2 regions of the Streptomyces sp. NPDC001781 genome follow, and region 2 is predicted to be linked to the other one. Evidence: riboswitches for the same ligand, from Rfam matches in the RefSeq annotation. Region 2 holds a riboswitch; the other holds the start of a gene.
What was found. A riboswitch is a leader RNA that binds a small molecule or an ion and turns the genes downstream of it on or off. The one in region 2 is predicted to bind glycine.
Positions count from the first base shown of each region.

Region 1: another riboswitch for glycine. It lies ahead of gcvT (glycine cleavage system aminomethyltransferase GcvT); the one in region 2 lies ahead of gcvP (aminomethyl-transferring glycine dehydrogenase).

Region 1 covers NZ_JBSFFI010000031.1:39,826-47,536, forward strand. The annotation lists gene ACWCV3_RS24290 (ABC transporter substrate-binding protein) at 1-651, opposite strand, end outside; gene ACWCV3_RS24295 (ABC transporter permease) at 707-1,705, opposite strand; gene ACWCV3_RS24300 (enhanced serine sensitivity protein SseB C-terminal domain-containing protein) at 2,097-2,822, opposite strand; gene ACWCV3_RS24305 (enhanced serine sensitivity protein SseB) at 2,942-3,733, opposite strand; gene ACWCV3_RS24310 (AAA family ATPase) at 3,796-4,461, opposite strand; glycine riboswitch at 4,642-4,730, shown strand; glycine riboswitch at 4,731-4,849, shown strand; gene gcvT (glycine cleavage system aminomethyltransferase GcvT) at 4,892-6,010, shown strand; gene gcvH (glycine cleavage system protein GcvH) at 6,131-6,508, shown strand; gene glyA (serine hydroxymethyltransferase) at 6,524-7,711, shown strand, end outside.
Region 2 covers NZ_JBSFFI010000054.1:6,060-13,770, reverse strand. The annotation lists gene gcvP (aminomethyl-transferring glycine dehydrogenase) at 1-2,641, opposite strand, end outside; glycine riboswitch at 2,817-2,911, opposite strand; gene ACWCV3_RS28125 (PRC-barrel domain-containing protein) at 3,031-3,405, shown strand; gene ACWCV3_RS28120 (DNA polymerase IV) at 3,418-4,785, opposite strand; gene ACWCV3_RS28115 (MerR family transcriptional regulator) at 4,862-5,545, opposite strand; gene ACWCV3_RS28110 (bifunctional nuclease family protein) at 5,809-6,282, opposite strand; gene ftsR (transcriptional regulator FtsR) at 6,380-7,117, opposite strand; gene ACWCV3_RS28100 (FHA domain-containing protein) at 7,162-7,711, opposite strand, start outside.

The DNA of each region.
Region 1 (7,711 bases), on a different contig from region 2:
CACCGGCGCGGTCTGCGGCGCGGCGACCAGGTAGTCGAACTCCTGGAACGCCTGCTTCAGGTGGAAGACGATCGTGGTGTCGTCCGGCGTGGCGATGGAGGACAGGCCCTTGTCGCTCTTGTCCTTGTAGGGGCCCTTGTACTTGTCACCGCCGGCCAGGAGCTGCTGGAAGTAGTTCGGGCCGAGGGAGAGCACGTCACGCGCGAAGTTGGAGCGCTCGACGGCGTACTTGACGTCCTTCGACGTGATCGGCGTGCCGTCCTGGTACTTCAGGCCCGCACGCAGCTTGTACGTCCAGGTCTTGCCGCCGTCGCTCGGGGTGCCCTTGCCGGCCGCGAGGTCGGGGACCAGGGTGTTGCCCTTCTCGCCCGGCGCGGGCTGGAAGGTCATGAGGGGGCGGGCCCACAGCCGGCTGAGGTTGTACATGTACGCGTAGTACGTGTTGCCGGGGTCGAAGGAGTCCGGGACGTCGGTCAGCTCGTAGGTGACCGTCCCGCCCTTCTTGTCCGAGGCGTTGACGACACCCTTGGTCGCGGCGTTGGCCCCGGCCGACTTGGCGTCGTTCTTGTTGTCATCGGCCTTGCTGCAGCCTGCAACGAGCAGACTCGCGGAGCCAATGGCCGCTATCGCGGCCAGCGCTGACCTTCGCATGATGGGCGCTTTCCCCTTCACTGTCGGAAATCTGGTGGACTCGTCGCGGCAGACGTCAGCGGCTGCGCGGGTCGAGAGCATCGCGGAGACCGTCGCCCAGCAGGTTGAACGCCAGGACGGTCAGGAAGATGGCGAGACCGGGAACGATCATGTACTGCGGATCGACCTGGTAGAAGTTCACCGCGTCGCGGAGCATGCCGCCCCAGGAGGCCTGCGGGGGCTGGATGCCGACGCCGAGGAAGCTCAGGGACGCCTCGAAGAGGATGTTGGTCGGGATCAGCAGCGTCGAGTAGACGATGATCGGGCCGACCAGGTTCGGCATCAACTCGCGGAAGAGGATGTACGGGCCCTTGGCGCCCATGCCGCGCGAGGCGTCGACGAACTCGCGCTCGCGGAGGGCGAGGGTCTGGCCGCGCACGATCCGGCCCAGGTAGGGCCAGTTGAAGAAGCCGATGACGAAGATCAGCACGCTCAGGTGGAGCGGCAGGCCGGTGAGGCCGAACGCGCCGCCCTGGAGGGTGGCCGAGATCGCGATGGCGAAGAGGAGCAGGGGGAAGGCGAGGAAGGTGTCCATCAGCCGGCTGATGACCGAGTCGACCCGGCCGCCGTAGTAGCCGGCGACCACACCGAGGATCGCGCCGATCACGTTGGACAGGATGGTGGCGCCGAAGGCGACCACCAGCGACACCCAGGATCCCTCGAGGATGCGGGTGGCGGTGTCACGGCCGAACTTCGGGTCCACGCCCAGCGGGTGGTCGAGGCTCATGCCACCCCAAGCGCCCTTGGGCAGCGAGGTGTTGGGGTCGATCAGGTCCTGGTTGAACGCGTTGGGGTCGAGCCCGAAGGCGGCCTGGATCGGCCGGGCGAGCACCGCCATCAGGACCAGGAGGATGACGATGACACCTCCGGCGACGGCCGCCTTGTCCTTCTTGAAACGGGACCAGGCGATCTGCCCGAGAGAACGACCCTCGATCCGTCCCTTGCCGGCGCCGTCGAGCACAGCCTCGGGCTGTACCTCGGCTTCGGCTCCGGTGGTCTCGATCGGTGCGGTCACAGTGACCTGACCCCTCTCGCCGGTGGTGACCGGCCTGTGCCTGCCGCTGATCGCGGCTTTGTCGCTTTGCCTCGATCACGAAGTCTTCACTTCGTGCTCTGAACCGGGAGTCTTCAACCTGGTCGCGATCACCCGCCAGAGCTGACCGCGAAAGTATGCGCAACTGTGATGCGTTCCAGCGGATTCCGTTATCCGATCCGCGGGTAACTATTATCGAATAGTGGCCAGTTGGGGCACACCGGCCATTCGGCGCGGATGGGTTCGTAGCAGCGCCCGTCTACGCGGGCGGAGGCGCCGTGGACACCCGCGGGCGCCCATGAGTCGTCACATTTGCTTCACACGCGTTGTGTTGCTCCGTGGCCGTCGCGAACACGCTGGCCAGGAGCGGGGATCAGTACGCCCCGCCCACCGGAGCCACCGCGCCGTGGGCCTCGCGGTCGTAGAACGGGCGGGAGTTGGCGCGCATCCAGAGGACGACGGGGTCGAAGTCGTCGGTCATGGCGACCGTGGAGACCGGCAGGCCCTCGGGCACCGCGCCGACCGACTGCTGCATCATCGCGCGGACGGAGTCCACCGCGGCCGGGGTCGACTCGTACACGTCCAGGCCGAGGGCGAGGTAGGGGGCGCCCAGAGCCGGCTGGACCCAGGCGCGGCGCAGGGAGCGCAGGGCCGGGGTGCGGTGGGCGTTCTGCGCGAGCAGGGCGTAGAACTGCGGTACCTCGATGGCTGGTTCGGACAGCCGCAGCGGGCCGGCCGGCTGGCGGTCCAGGCCGGTGGCGATGCGGCGCAGGTCGAGCCAGGGGACACCGACGCCGCCGCCGGGGGCGTGCGGGTTGAGCCAGAGGCCGTAGTGCTCCGGGTAGAGGGTGCGGGCGACGTCGAGGCTGTCGACCACCTCGTAGGACCGGCTCCAGCCGCTGGCGGAGAGCTCCTGGGCGGAGGTCACGCAGGGGGCGTAGCCGAAGCCGCCGACCTGCATATTCCCGTACTGCGCGTCCGGGGAGCCGGACTGGCCGTGCCACAGGAGCATCCAGACCTGGCCGGACGAAGGGGTGGCGAGGGCGCGCAGCAGTGCCTCGTAGGCGTCGTAGCGTCCGGGAGTGACCTGGCGCAGCATGCGCTCGACGCTGCCGCTTGGGCTCGCGCTCACCTGTCCTACCGCCCCTTCATTGCAAGTTCCCCGCGTGTGGGGACAGCTTAAGCGCCACCGGCGCGGGCCCCGCGAGCCTCGGGGCCTCAGTTGCCGAACTGGTAGAAGGGGCGCACGTTCATCCGCAGCCAGTCGGCCACCGGGTCCTGGGTGGCGTCCAGCAGGACCAGGTTGACGGGCCAGGGGGCCGGGGCGCGGCCGAGGGCCCTGCCGAGGGCGTCCAGCGGGACGGCCCGCGCGTCACCCTCCCAGTGGGCGAGTTCGACGCCGACGAAGAGCACCGGGTCGGCGTTCTCGATGACGGCGAGGCAGCGCCGGGCGCTGAGGACCACGCCGGTCGCGGCGAACTCGGCGGAGGCGCCGGCGAGGAAGTCCACCGGGTCCTCCTGCCAGTCGGGCTCGAAGAGCCGCACCCGGCCGCCGGAGGCCGGACCGTCCAGCGGGGTGCCCCCGGCCCGGCACAGCGCGGCCACCGCGTCCGGCGGCAGCGGGAGCCCGACCACGCCACCGGGGTTGATGACGACGCCCGCCTGCGGCGGCAGTCCGCGCGCGAACTCCACGGCGGGGGCGACGGTGTGCGGGAGGTGCCCGCCGGGCGACTGCCGGAACTGCTCCTCGGAGCTGAACACCGGGACGTACACCTGGCCGTCGATCTCGACGGTGGGCAGGTCGAGCGGACCGCTGTGCGGGCCGCCGCCGTTGGGCAGGGGTATCCAGACGAAGCTTCGGGCCAGCACCTCGATGAGACGGGCGGCGGCCGCGGGTATGCCGAGCGAGGCGGAGAGGACCTCCTCCAGTTCGTTGCCGGGCCAACCGCCGTGCGGGTGGGGGTGTGCCTGTGCCGGGAGGTCCGCGGGAAGGTCCGCCGGGAAGTCCATGTGCCTACCGCCTGCTGGGAGTCATGCTGTGGTGCAGAAGGCTATCCGGTGCGGCCGCGCGCTCACGCGGCGAACTCGATCCGCCGCAGGCCGTCCGCCGAGGCGCGGTCCAGCAGGACGACCGAGCCGCAGCCGGCGGGACTCCCGCCGCGCGCCACGGCGTCCAGCAGGCGGGCGGTGGTGCCGCGGTGACGGCGGAAGGCGTACCGGGAGACGCCCCGGCCGCGCTCGCGCTGGCCGCGCCGGGCGGTGTCGGCGGACACGTCGAGCAGGATCAGGTGCAGGGTGCCGCCTCTGCGGCGCGCCTCGCGGGCGAGCCAGCAGCGCACCCAGGGCTGGGTGCCGCAGTCGTGCACCACGACGCCCTCGCCGGAGGCCAGCGCGCGGCGCAGCCCGGCGTAGTGGGCGAGGCGGACCAGTGGGCGGTAGAGCGCGTAGGGCAGCGCGGCGGGCAGACGGGCGGCCCAGCGGTCGCGGGCGTCCTGGGAGTCGACGCGGCGGCCGGGGACCGTACGGCGCATCAGGGTGGACTTGCCGCTGCCGGGCAGGCCGGTGACGACGGCGAGGTCGCGCGGGCCGAAGCGGAGGGTGCGGGGGCCGCCGCCGGGGCGGTCGCGCAGGTCGCGGACGGCCGGCGCGGGGCGCTCCGCCCCTTCCCGGGCCCTCGCGCCGAGCCGCTGCCGCACCGGGATGCCGGTGGTCGTGGCGTACACCGTGCTCCTGTTCACCGTGATCGTCCCTCCCCCAGTGGGCTCGGGTCGTCCCTGCCCAGCCCGTGTAAAGAGAAGGTAATGCGCGCGGTGCCCGGACGGGTCCCGGAACGGCTACGGGCATGTCACAGCCGGTGGCCCCTTCAGGGCCGGGCGCCGCCGTGCGATGATGTGCCCGCCAACTGCATACCGGCCGTTTGAATCCGCGCGGGAGAGTCCCCATCCGGGGCGCCGAAGGAGCAAGTCCCTCCCTTGAATCTCTCAGGCACCGTTACCGCGCGGGCGAGGCACATCTGAAAAGCGGGCCGCTGTCGTGGTGGCCCCACCCAAGGTGCAAGTCAGTGACGCCCCCCGCCGGGGGAGGGTCATGGCGAACCTCTCAGGTTCCGATGACAGATGGGGAGGAACGTTCCTCGCCCCATCCCCCGTTGCCCCTGGGAGACGACCGATGAGTAGCACCGAACTCCGTCATACCGCGCTCGACGCCGTGCACCGCTCGCTCGGCGCGACGATGACCGACTTCGCCGGCTGGGACATGCCCCTGCGCTACGGCTCCGAGCGCGACGAGCACCTGGCGGTGCGCACCCGGGCCGGGCTGTTCGACCTCTCGCACATGGGCGAGATCACGGTGACCGGCCCCGGGGCGGCGGCGCTGCTGAACCACGCCCTCGTCGGCGACCTCGCCTCGGTCGGCGTGGGCCGCGCCCGCTACACCATGATCTGCCGCGCCGACGGCGGCATCCTGGACGACCTGATCGTCTACCGGCTCGCCGAGCACGAGTACATGGTCGTGGCCAACGCCTCCAACGCCCAGGTCGTGCTGGACGCGCTGACCGAGCGCGCGGCCGGCTTCGACGCCGAGGTCCGCGACGACCGCGACGCCTACGCGCTGCTCGCCGTGCAGGGCCCGGAGTCCCCCGGCATCCTCAAGGCCGTCACCGACGCCGACCTCGACGGCCTGAAGTACTACGCCGGGCTGCCCGGCACCGTCGCGGGCGTCCCCGCGCTGATCGCCCGTACCGGCTACACCGGCGAGGACGGCTTCGAGCTGTTCGTGAAGCCCGAGCACGCGCCGCAGCTCTGGGAGGCGCTGATGGAGGCCGGCGCCGGCGCCGGCCTGGTGCCCTGCGGGCTGTCCTGCCGGGACACCCTGCGCCTGGAGGCGGGCATGCCGCTGTACGGGCACGAGCTGACCACCGGGCTGACCCCCTTCGACGCCGGTCTCGGCCGCGTGGTGAAGTTCGGCAAGGAGGGCGACTTCGTCGGCCGCGAGGCACTGGCGAAGGCCGCCGAGCGCGCCGAGGCACAGCCGCCGCGCGTGCTGGTCGGCCTCGTCGCCGAGGGCCGCCGGGTGCCGCGTGCCGGGTACGCCGTCGTCGCGGACGGCAAGGTGATCGGCGAGGTCACCTCGGGCGCCCCCTCCCCCACCCTCGGCAAGCCGCTGGCCATCGCCTACGTCGACGCCGCGCACGCCGCCCCCGGCAGCGCGGGGGTGGGCGTGGACATCCGGGGCACCCACGAGCCGTACGAGGTCGTGGCGCTGCCCTTCTACAAGCGCGCCAAGTAGACACTGGCCCCGGGTCCGGCCGGTCTCCGGCGTGACCCTGCGCACATTTCACCCGCTCTTCAGCGGTTCGAGCCCTTTTCCCCCGACGAGCACGTCCTCGCGTACAGGAGAATTCAGGTCATGAGCAACCCGCAGCAGTTGAGCTACAGCAAGGAGCACGAGTGGCTGTCGGCCGCCGAGGGCGGCGCGTCGACGGTCGGCATCACCGAGCACGCGGCCAACGCGCTCGGCGATGTGGTCTTCGTGCAGCTTCCCGAGGTCGGCGACGAGGTCACCGCGGGCGAGTCGTGCGGCGAGCTGGAGTCCACCAAGTCGGTCTCCGAGCTGTACTCGCCCGTCTCCGGTGAGATCACCGAGGTCAACCAGGACGTCGTGGACGACCCGTCGCTGGTGAACTCCGAGCCCTTCCAGGGCGGCTGGCTGTTCAAGGTGCGCGTCGCGGAGCAGCCCGCCGACCTGCTGACCGCCGACGAGTACACCGCCTACACCGCCGGCTGAGGAGCCAGAAGCCGTATGACTGACGTCCTGAACACGCCCCTGCACGAGCTGGACCCGGAGATCGCCGCCGCGGTCGACGCCGAGCTGCGCCGCCAGCAGTCGACCCTGGAGATGATCGCCTCCGAGAACTTCGCACCGCTCGCGGTGATGGAGGCGCAGGGGTCGGTCCTGACCAACAAGTACGCCGAGGGCTATCCGGGCCGCCGCTACTACGGCGGCTGCGAGCATGTCGACGTGGCCGAGCAGATCGCCATCGACCGGGTGAAGGAGCTGTTCGGCGCCGAGTACGCCAACGTCCAGCCGCACTCGGGGGCCTCCGCGAACCAGGCGGCGCTGTTCGCGCTGGCCCAGCCCGGCGACACCATCCTCGGGCTCGACCTGGCGCACGGCGGCCACCTCACCCACGGGATGCGGCTGAACTTCTCCGGCAAGCAGTTCAACGTGGTCGCCTACCACGTGGACGGCGACACCGGCCTGGTCGACATGGCCGAGGTGGAGCGCCTCGCCAAGGAGCACCGCCCGAAGGTGATCATCGCCGGCTGGTCGGCCTACCCCCGGCAGCTCGACTTCGCCGAGTTCCGCAGGATCGCGGACGAGGCCGGGGCGTACCTGTGGGTGGACATGGCGCACTTCGCCGGTCTGGTCGCGGCGGGGCTGCACCCGAACCCGGTCGAGCACGCGGACGTGGTGACCTCCACCACGCACAAGACGCTCGGCGGCCCGCGCGGCGGCATCATCCTGGCCAGGAAGGACTTCGCCAAGAAGCTGAACTCCTCGGTCTTCCCCGGTTTCCAGGGCGGCCCGCTGGAGCACGTGATCGCCGCCAAGGCGGTCTCCTTCAAGGTCGCGGCCTCGGCGGAATTCGCGGAGCGTCAGCGTCGTACGGTGGAGGGTGCCCGCATCCTGGCCGAGCGGCTGACCGCGCCGGACGCCCGCGAGGCCGGGGTGAACGTGCTCTCCGGCGGCACGGACGTGCACCTGATCCTGGTGGACCTGCGTGAGTCGGAGCTGGACGGACAGCAGGCCGAGGACCGTCTGCACGAGGTCGGCATCACGGTCAACCGCAACGCGGTCCCGAACGACCCGCGCCCGCCGATGGTCACCTCGGGCCTGAGGATCGGCACGCCCGCCCTCGCCACCCGCGGCTTCACCGCCGAGGACTTCACCGAGGTCGCGGACGTGATCGCGGAGACGCTGAAGCCG
Region 2 (7,711 bases):
CGCGGATGGCGATCATCGCGTCGCAGAACCGGTCCAGCTCCCCCAGGTCCTCGGACTCGGTCGGCTCGATCATCAGCGTGCCGGCCACCGGGAAGGACATGGTGGGCGCGTGGAAGCCGTAGTCGATCAGTCGCTTGGCCACGTCGTCCACGCTGACGCCCGTCGCCTTGGTCAGCGGGCGCAGGTCGATGATGCACTCGTGCGCGACCAGGCCGCCGGGGCCGGTGTAGAGCACCGGGAAGTGCGGCTCCAGTCGCTTGGCGATGTAGTTGGCGGAGAGCACGGCCACCTGGGTGGCGCGCTTGAGACCCTCGCCGCCCATCAGGCGGACGTACGCCCAGGAGATGGGCAGGATGCCCGCGCTGCCCCAGGGAGCCGCCGAGATGGGGCCGACGCCCGTCTCGGGACCGGCCGCGGGCTGCATCGGGTGGTTGGGCAGGTACGGCGCCAGGTGGGCGCGCACCCCGACCGGGCCGACGCCGGGGCCGCCGCCGCCGTGCGGGATGCAGAACGTCTTGTGCAGGTTCAGGTGGGAGACGTCGCCGCCGAAGTGGCCCGGCTTGGCGAGGCCGACCAGGGCGTTGAGGTTGGCGCCGTCCACGTAGACCTGGCCGCCCGCGTCGTGCACCTGGGCGCAGATGTCGGCGACGTGCTCCTCGAAGACGCCGTGCGTCGACGGGTAGGTGATCATCAGCACGGACAGCTCGTCGCGGTGCTGCTCGATCTTGGCGCGCAGGTCCTCGACGTCGATCTCGCCGTCCCCGGCGGTCTTGACGACGACGACCTTCATCCCGGCCATCACCGCGCTCGCCGCGTTGGTGCCGTGCGCGGAGGACGGGATGAGGCAGACGGTGCGCTGCGCGTCGCCGTTGGCCCGGTGGTAGGCGCGTACGGCGAGCAGTCCGGCCAGCTCACCCTGGGACCCGGCGTTGGGCTGGAGGGAGACCTTGTCGTACCCGGTGACCTCGGCGAGCCGGTCCTCCAGCTCACGGATGAGGGTGAGGTAGCCCTCGGCCTGCTCGGCGGGGGCGAAGGGGTGCAGCGCCCCGAACTCGGGCCAGGTGACCGGCTCCATCTCGGTGGTCGCGTTCAGCTTCATGGTGCAGGAGCCGAGCGGGATCATGCCCCGGTCGAGCGCGTAGTCGCGGTCGGACAGCTTGCGCAGGTAGCGCAGCATGGCCGTCTCCGAGCGGTGCTCGTGGAAGACCGGGTGGGCGAGGTAGTCGTCGGTGCGCAGCAGCACCTCGGGCAGCGTGTCCTCGGCCGCCGCGTCGAGCGCCTCGATGTCGCCGTCGACGCCGAAGGCGGCGAAGACGGCCTCCAGCTGAGCGCGGTTGGTGGTCTCGTCGCAGGCCAGGGAGGCGTGGTCGGCGTCGACGATGCGCAGGTTGACACCGCCCTCTCGGGCGGCGGCGACCACCTCGGCGGCCCGGCCGGGCACGCGCGCGGTGAGGGTGTCGAAGTAGGCGCCGTGCACGATCTCGACACCGCCGGCGCGCAGGCCCCCGGCGAGGATCGTGGCGTAGCGGTGGGTGCGGCGGGCGATGGTCCGCAGGCCGTCGGGGCCGTGGTAGACGGCGTACATGCCGGCCATGACGGCGAGCAGCACCTGCGCAGTGCAGATGTTGCTGGTGGCCTTCTCCCGGCGGATGTGCTGCTCGCGGGTCTGGAGCGCGAGACGGTAGGCGCGGTGCCCGTCGGCGTCGACGGACACGCCGACCAGGCGGCCGGGCAGGCTGCGGGCGAACTTCTCGTGCACGGCCATGTAGCCGGCGTGGGGGCCGCCGAAGCCCATGGGGACGCCGAAGCGCTGGGTGGTGCCGATGGCGATGTCCGCGCCCAGCTCACCGGGCGAGGTGAGCAGGGTGAGCGCGAGCAGGTCGGCGGCGACGGTGACGAGGGCGCCCAGCCCGTGCGCCTGCTCGACGACCGGCTTGAGATCGCGTACGGCACCGGAGGCGCCGGGGTACTGGAGCAGGACGCCGGTGATGTCGCGGGCGGCGATGTCGGCGGGGATGCCGTCGCTCAGGTCGGCGACGACGACCTCGACACCGGCCGGCTCTGCGCGGGTCTCGATGACGGCGATGGTCTGCGGCAGGGTGTCCGCGTCGACCAGGAAGAGGCCCTTCTTGTTCTTGCCCATGCGCCGGGACAGCGCCATCGCCTCGGCGGCGGCGGTGCCCTCGTCCAGCAGGGAGGCACCGGAGGTGGGCAGCCCGGTGAGGTCCGCGACCATGGTCTGGAAGTTCAGCAGGGCCTCCAGGCGGCCCTGGGAGATCTCCGGCTGGTACGGCGTGTAGGCCGTGTACCAGGCGGGGTTCTCCATGACGTTGCGCAGGATGACAGGCGGCGTGAAGGTGCCGTAGTAGCCCAGGCCGATCATGGAGCCGAGGACCTGGTTGTGGTCGGCGAGACCGCGCAGCTCGGCGATGACCTCGGCCTCGGTGCGGGCACCGGGGAGGTCGAGCGCGTCGGCGTTCTTGATCACGTCCGGCACCGCGGCGGCGGTCAGCTCGTCGAGGGAGCCGTAGCCGACCTGCGCGAGCATCTTGGCCCGCGCCTCGTGGTCGGGGCCGATGTGGCGCTGCTCGAAGGGGATGCCCGCTTCGAGCTCGGCGAGCGGAATGCGAGGGGCGGTCATGTGCGGAGGCCTCCTGGTCTGGCGCGACCTGCGAGGGGCACCACGGCTCGGGTGCCCACCGGCCTCCCCCTCTGTCATCTCGTACCTGAGAGCTTCACCGGGGTACTTGCGAACCCCGGCTTGCACCGTCGGTGAGAGCGGGAGCCGTGGCGCCCGCCCTGCTTTCCAGAGTGACCTCGTCCGTGCGGTACGGGTGCCTGAGAGATTCCGGGGAGGAGTTGCTCCTTCGGCGCCTCCGAACTGCTCGGAGGACTCTCCCGCACGGGGTCAGCAGCCGACTTCAGCCTACCAGCGGGGTCCTGGGCACAACGTTCGAGTGGCCGCCCGGCTGATTCTGCTCTTTTGTAGTGCTTACGGATGAGTTGCGACCATGTGGAGGGAGAGGGATCGTGCAGACCGACATCGATCCGCGCAGCCTGATCGGCCGCAAGGCGTTCGACCGCACCGGCACCAGGATCGGCACCATAGACGAGGTGTACCTCGACGACGCGACCGGCGTCCCGGAGTGGGCGGCGGTGCGCACCGGACTCTTCTCCCGCGACGCGTTCGTCCCGCTGGAACCCAGCGAACTGGTCGACGGCGCGCTGCGCGTCCCCTTCGAACGGGCCCTCATCAAGGACGCCCCCGACTTCGGCGTGGGCCGTCACCTCTCCCCCGAGCAGGAACTCCAGCTCTACCACCACTACGGACTCGACGTCGGCTCCGCCGCCCGGCCCACTGCGGACCGTGACTTCGGCAGGGTCGCCGGCGCCGAGGAAGCCTGACCCCCTCCCCTCTCATCCGCCGTCCATCTCCCCCTCCGCAGCCGCCTCCACCGGGGCCACCAGCGGGAGGGGGTCGGCCGCTTCCAGGCCGGCCTCGTCGGACCGGAACGTCCGCACCCGGCCCGGAGCGGAGAGCGGGGTCTCGAAACGCACGGTGACCCGCCCGAGGCCGCTGCCCTGCACCCACCCGTGCCCGTACTCCTCGTGCCGCACGTCCTGGCCCGCCCGCCACTCCGGTGCGGCGGGCCCGGGTCTCTCCGGGCCGGATTCGGGTGCGCTCTCCAGTGGTGTCTCCTCGGCCGGTTCACCCGCCGCCTGTGCGAACAGGTCCTCCTGCGTGTAGTCGGCGAGCCCGGACACGCCGACGCCGAGCAGCCGTACCCCGCCGGTGGTGTCGACACAGTCCAGCAGCCGCGCGGCCGCCTCCCGGATGACCGAGGGGTCGTCCGTGGGCCCGCGCAGCGTCTCGGAGCGCGTCAGGGTGGAGAAGTCGTACCGCCGCACCTTGAGCACGATGGTCCGCCCGGAGAGTCCGGCGCCGCGCAGCCGCCGTACGCACCGGTCGGCGAGACGGCGGACCTCCAGGCCGATACGCGGCCGGTCGTGGATGTCGACGGCGTAGGTGTCCTCCACCGACACCGACTTGGCCTCGCGCTCGGCCACCACCGGCCGGTCGTCGCGGGCCAGCGCCATCGCGTACAGCGCGTGTCCGTGGGCCTTGCCGAGGAGCCGGACCAGTTCGTCCTCTCCTGCCTCGGACAGCTCCAGCACCGTGGTGATACCGGCGCGCCGCAAGTGGTCACCGGTGGCGGGACCCACGCCGGGCAGCGTGCGCACCGGCATCGGGGACAGCAGGGCGCGCTCGGTGCCCGGTTCGATGAGGACCAGGCCGTCGGGCTTGGCCCGCTCCGAGGCGATCTTGGCCAGCATCTTGGAGGCGGCGAGCCCCACTGATCCGGTCAGCCCGGTCACCGCCCGGATGTCGGCGCGCAGCCGGGCTCCGGCCTCCCGCGCCGACGCCTCGTCCCAGGCGGCGTCACCGGCCTCGAGGTCCACGAACGCCTCGTCCAGGCTCAGCGGTTCCACCAGCGGGGACAGCTGCCGCAGAAGCGCCATCACCTGGTCGCTGATCGACCGGTAGAGCGCGAAGCGCGGCGTCAGGTACGCGGCGTTCGGCGCGAGCCGCCGGGCCTGCGCGGTGGGCATCGCCGAGTGCACCCCGAACACCCGTGCCTCGTACGACGCGGTGGCCACCACGCCCCGCGGTCCGATACCGCCCACCACGACGGCCTTCCCGCGCAGGCTCGGCTTGGACGCCTGCTCCACCGAGGCGAAGAAGGCGTCCATGTCGAGATGGAGGATGGTGGGCGCGTTTCTCACAGGTCCGATGCTGCACCATGCCACTGACAACGGTCCCCGCACGGGGACGCCCTGTGGAAAACGGTGCCCGGGGGTCTCAGACGGCGCGGTTGCGCCGGCGCGCCAGTTCGTCGGCCGGGTTGTGCCCGATCAGCGTCTCGCCGGTGTCGACACGCTCGCCGTGGAGCTGCGAGAGGGCGCTCTCCACGTCCCGCCAGACCACACCGACGGCGATTCCGAAAATGCCCTGGCCGCCCTGGAGCAGGGCGTGGACCTCGTCCGGGGAGGTGCACTCGTAGACCATGGCGCCGTCGCTCATCAGGGTCATGCGCTCCAGGTCGCGAAACCCGCGCTCCCTGAGGTGCTGCACGGCCGAGCGGATGTTCTGGAGCGAGACACCGGTGTCCAGGAACCGCTTGACGATCTTCAGTACGACCACGTCGCGGAAGCTGTACAGCCGCTGGGTGCCCGAGCCGTGCGCGGGCCGCACACTGGGCTCGACCAGTCCCGTGCGGGCCCAGTAGTCGAGCTGTCGGTAGGTGATCCCGGCGGCCGCACAGGCCGTGGGACCGCGGTATCCGATCTCCTCGGACGTCATGGCCGCCGCCCCTTCACCGTCAGGCACCACCGTAGGCCGCTGCGGAGCGTGATCGGCCGCGCCGTCGAGCTGTGGGTGCCCCCCGCCCGGCCGAAACCGCGCGCTCGGGGGAGGGTACGGGCCGTTGTCCCCGAAACCGTGTCCGGGGGCACCCCCAGCCGTACCGTCGCCGCTCATCCTCACGCCGACCTCCGTCCTTGACCTGCCTTGTCGACGGTAGGCAGTCACCAGGGGCGCGTCAACGATCGCCACACTCGGCACGCCGAGTGACAATCACCCTGAGAGTGGTTTCTCGTGTCCCACCGCGGGGAAAGGCTAGCCGAATGCCCTCGCGGAGGGCCGTAGGACGCCCTCACGGGACGTTGGCATGTGCCCCCTCGCGCGAGCGTCACAGCGCGCCACGAGCCGGCCGGACGGACCCCTGGTCCACCGGCCGGCTCCCGGCCTCACTGGCTGCTGGTCCCGAAGTCCTCGGGCGAGATCTGGTCGAGGAACTCGCGGAACTTCTCCACCTCGTCCTCCTGCTCGTCCGGGATGGCGATGCCCGCGTCGTCCAGCACCCCGTCACTGCCGTAGATCGGCGTGCCGGTGCGCAGGGCGAGCGCTATGGCGTCGGACGGCCGCGCGCTCACCTCGACCCCGCTGGCGAACACCAGCTCCGCGTAGAAGACGCCTTCCCGCAGATCGGTGATGCGTACTTCGGTCAGCTCCTGGCCGACCGCCTCCAGCACGTCCTTGAACAGGTCGTGCGTCAGCGGACGCGCGGGAGCCATGCCCTGCTGGGCGAAAGCGATCGCGGTCGCCTCCCCGGGCCCGATCCAGATGGGGAGGTAGCGGTCGCCTCCCACTTCGCGCAGGAGCACGATCGGTTGGTTGGAGGGCATTTCGACCCGGACACCTACGACATCGAGCTCGTTCACACAGCAACCCTAGGCCGTGCTCGGGACGTTTGGGTAGTCGGGCCGGGAACAGGTGGGCGATCCGGCGCAAGCCGAGCGGGTCGGGACACACCGGCCGTCAGGGCAGCCGCACCCCGAGCGCCGCCTTCACGAGCGCCGAGTGCAGCTTCATGGTGAGGGCCGCCAGCTCCTTGGTACGGGCCTCGGCGAGCGTCCTGGTCTGCGGATTGCGGTGCCGCTTCAACGGGGCGACGACCTGGTCGACCAGCCCCGCCTCGCGCTCGGCGGCTGCCTTCATCACCCGCAGGTGGCGGGGTTCGATGCCGAAGCGGCCCAGTTCGGCCACCAGTGAGGCCACGGTGACGGCCTCGGCGTCGTACACGCCGTCCGCCAGAGGGGCGAGGAGCCCGTACGACTCCCACTCGCTCAGTTCGGCCTGGTCGATCCCGGCCGCCGCCAGCAGTTCGTCCCGGCCGATCCGGGCGACCGTGGACCACTCGGTCTCCTCCGACTCGTCGTCGCCGCTGCGCTGGCGGCCGAGCACGGGCAGCACGGCGGCCTCGCCGCGCTCCATGGCGTCCAGGTGCTCCCGGATCACCTTGAGCGGCAGATAGTGGTCCCGCTGCATCCTGAGGACATGGCCGAGGCGCTCCACGTCACGGGGGCTGAACTTGCGGTACCCCGAGGGGGTCCGCTGCGGCTCGATGAGCCCCTCCGACTCCAGGAAGCGGATCTTGGAGACGGTTACTTCGGGGAACTCCTCGCGCAGCGCGTTCAGCACCGTGCCGATACTCATCAGCCCACTGTCCCTGGCGGCGGTACCGCTTCCGGCACCGCCGCTCGGTGTTTGAAGCATGGACCTTCCCTGGGGTTCCCCCGGGACGGGCGTCCTGGGGTGGGTCAGACTCCTTGCCGGCTCGCGTAGAAGACCAGCCGGTACTTGCCGATCTGCACCTCGTCACCGTTGGCCAGCGCCACCTGGTCGATCCGCTCGCGGTTGACGTAGGTGCCGTTGAGGCTGCCGACGTCGGCCACCGTGAAGGAACCGTCGGGCGAGCGGCGGAACTCCACATGGCTGCGGGAGACCGTCACGTCGTCCAGGAAGATGTCGCTCTGCGGGTGACGCCCCGCCGTGGTCAGATCGCTGTCCAGGAGGAAGCGGCTGCCGGAGTTCGGACCCCGGCGGACCACCAGCAGCGCCGAGCCGACCGGCAGCGCGTCGACCGCCGCCTGCGCCTCGGGAGACAGCATCGGCATCGCCGTCTGACCGGTGACCTCCGAGTCGTACGCCTCGATGCCCGAGATGGAGATCGTGGACGTGGTCTCCGACGCACGCTCCGGCGCCACACCGGGACGCAGGGGCGCGCCGCAGTTGGAGCAGAAACGGGCGTTCTCCGCGTTGCGGTTCCCGCACCTCGTACACACCAGGGCCGACATGGACGGAGCCTCC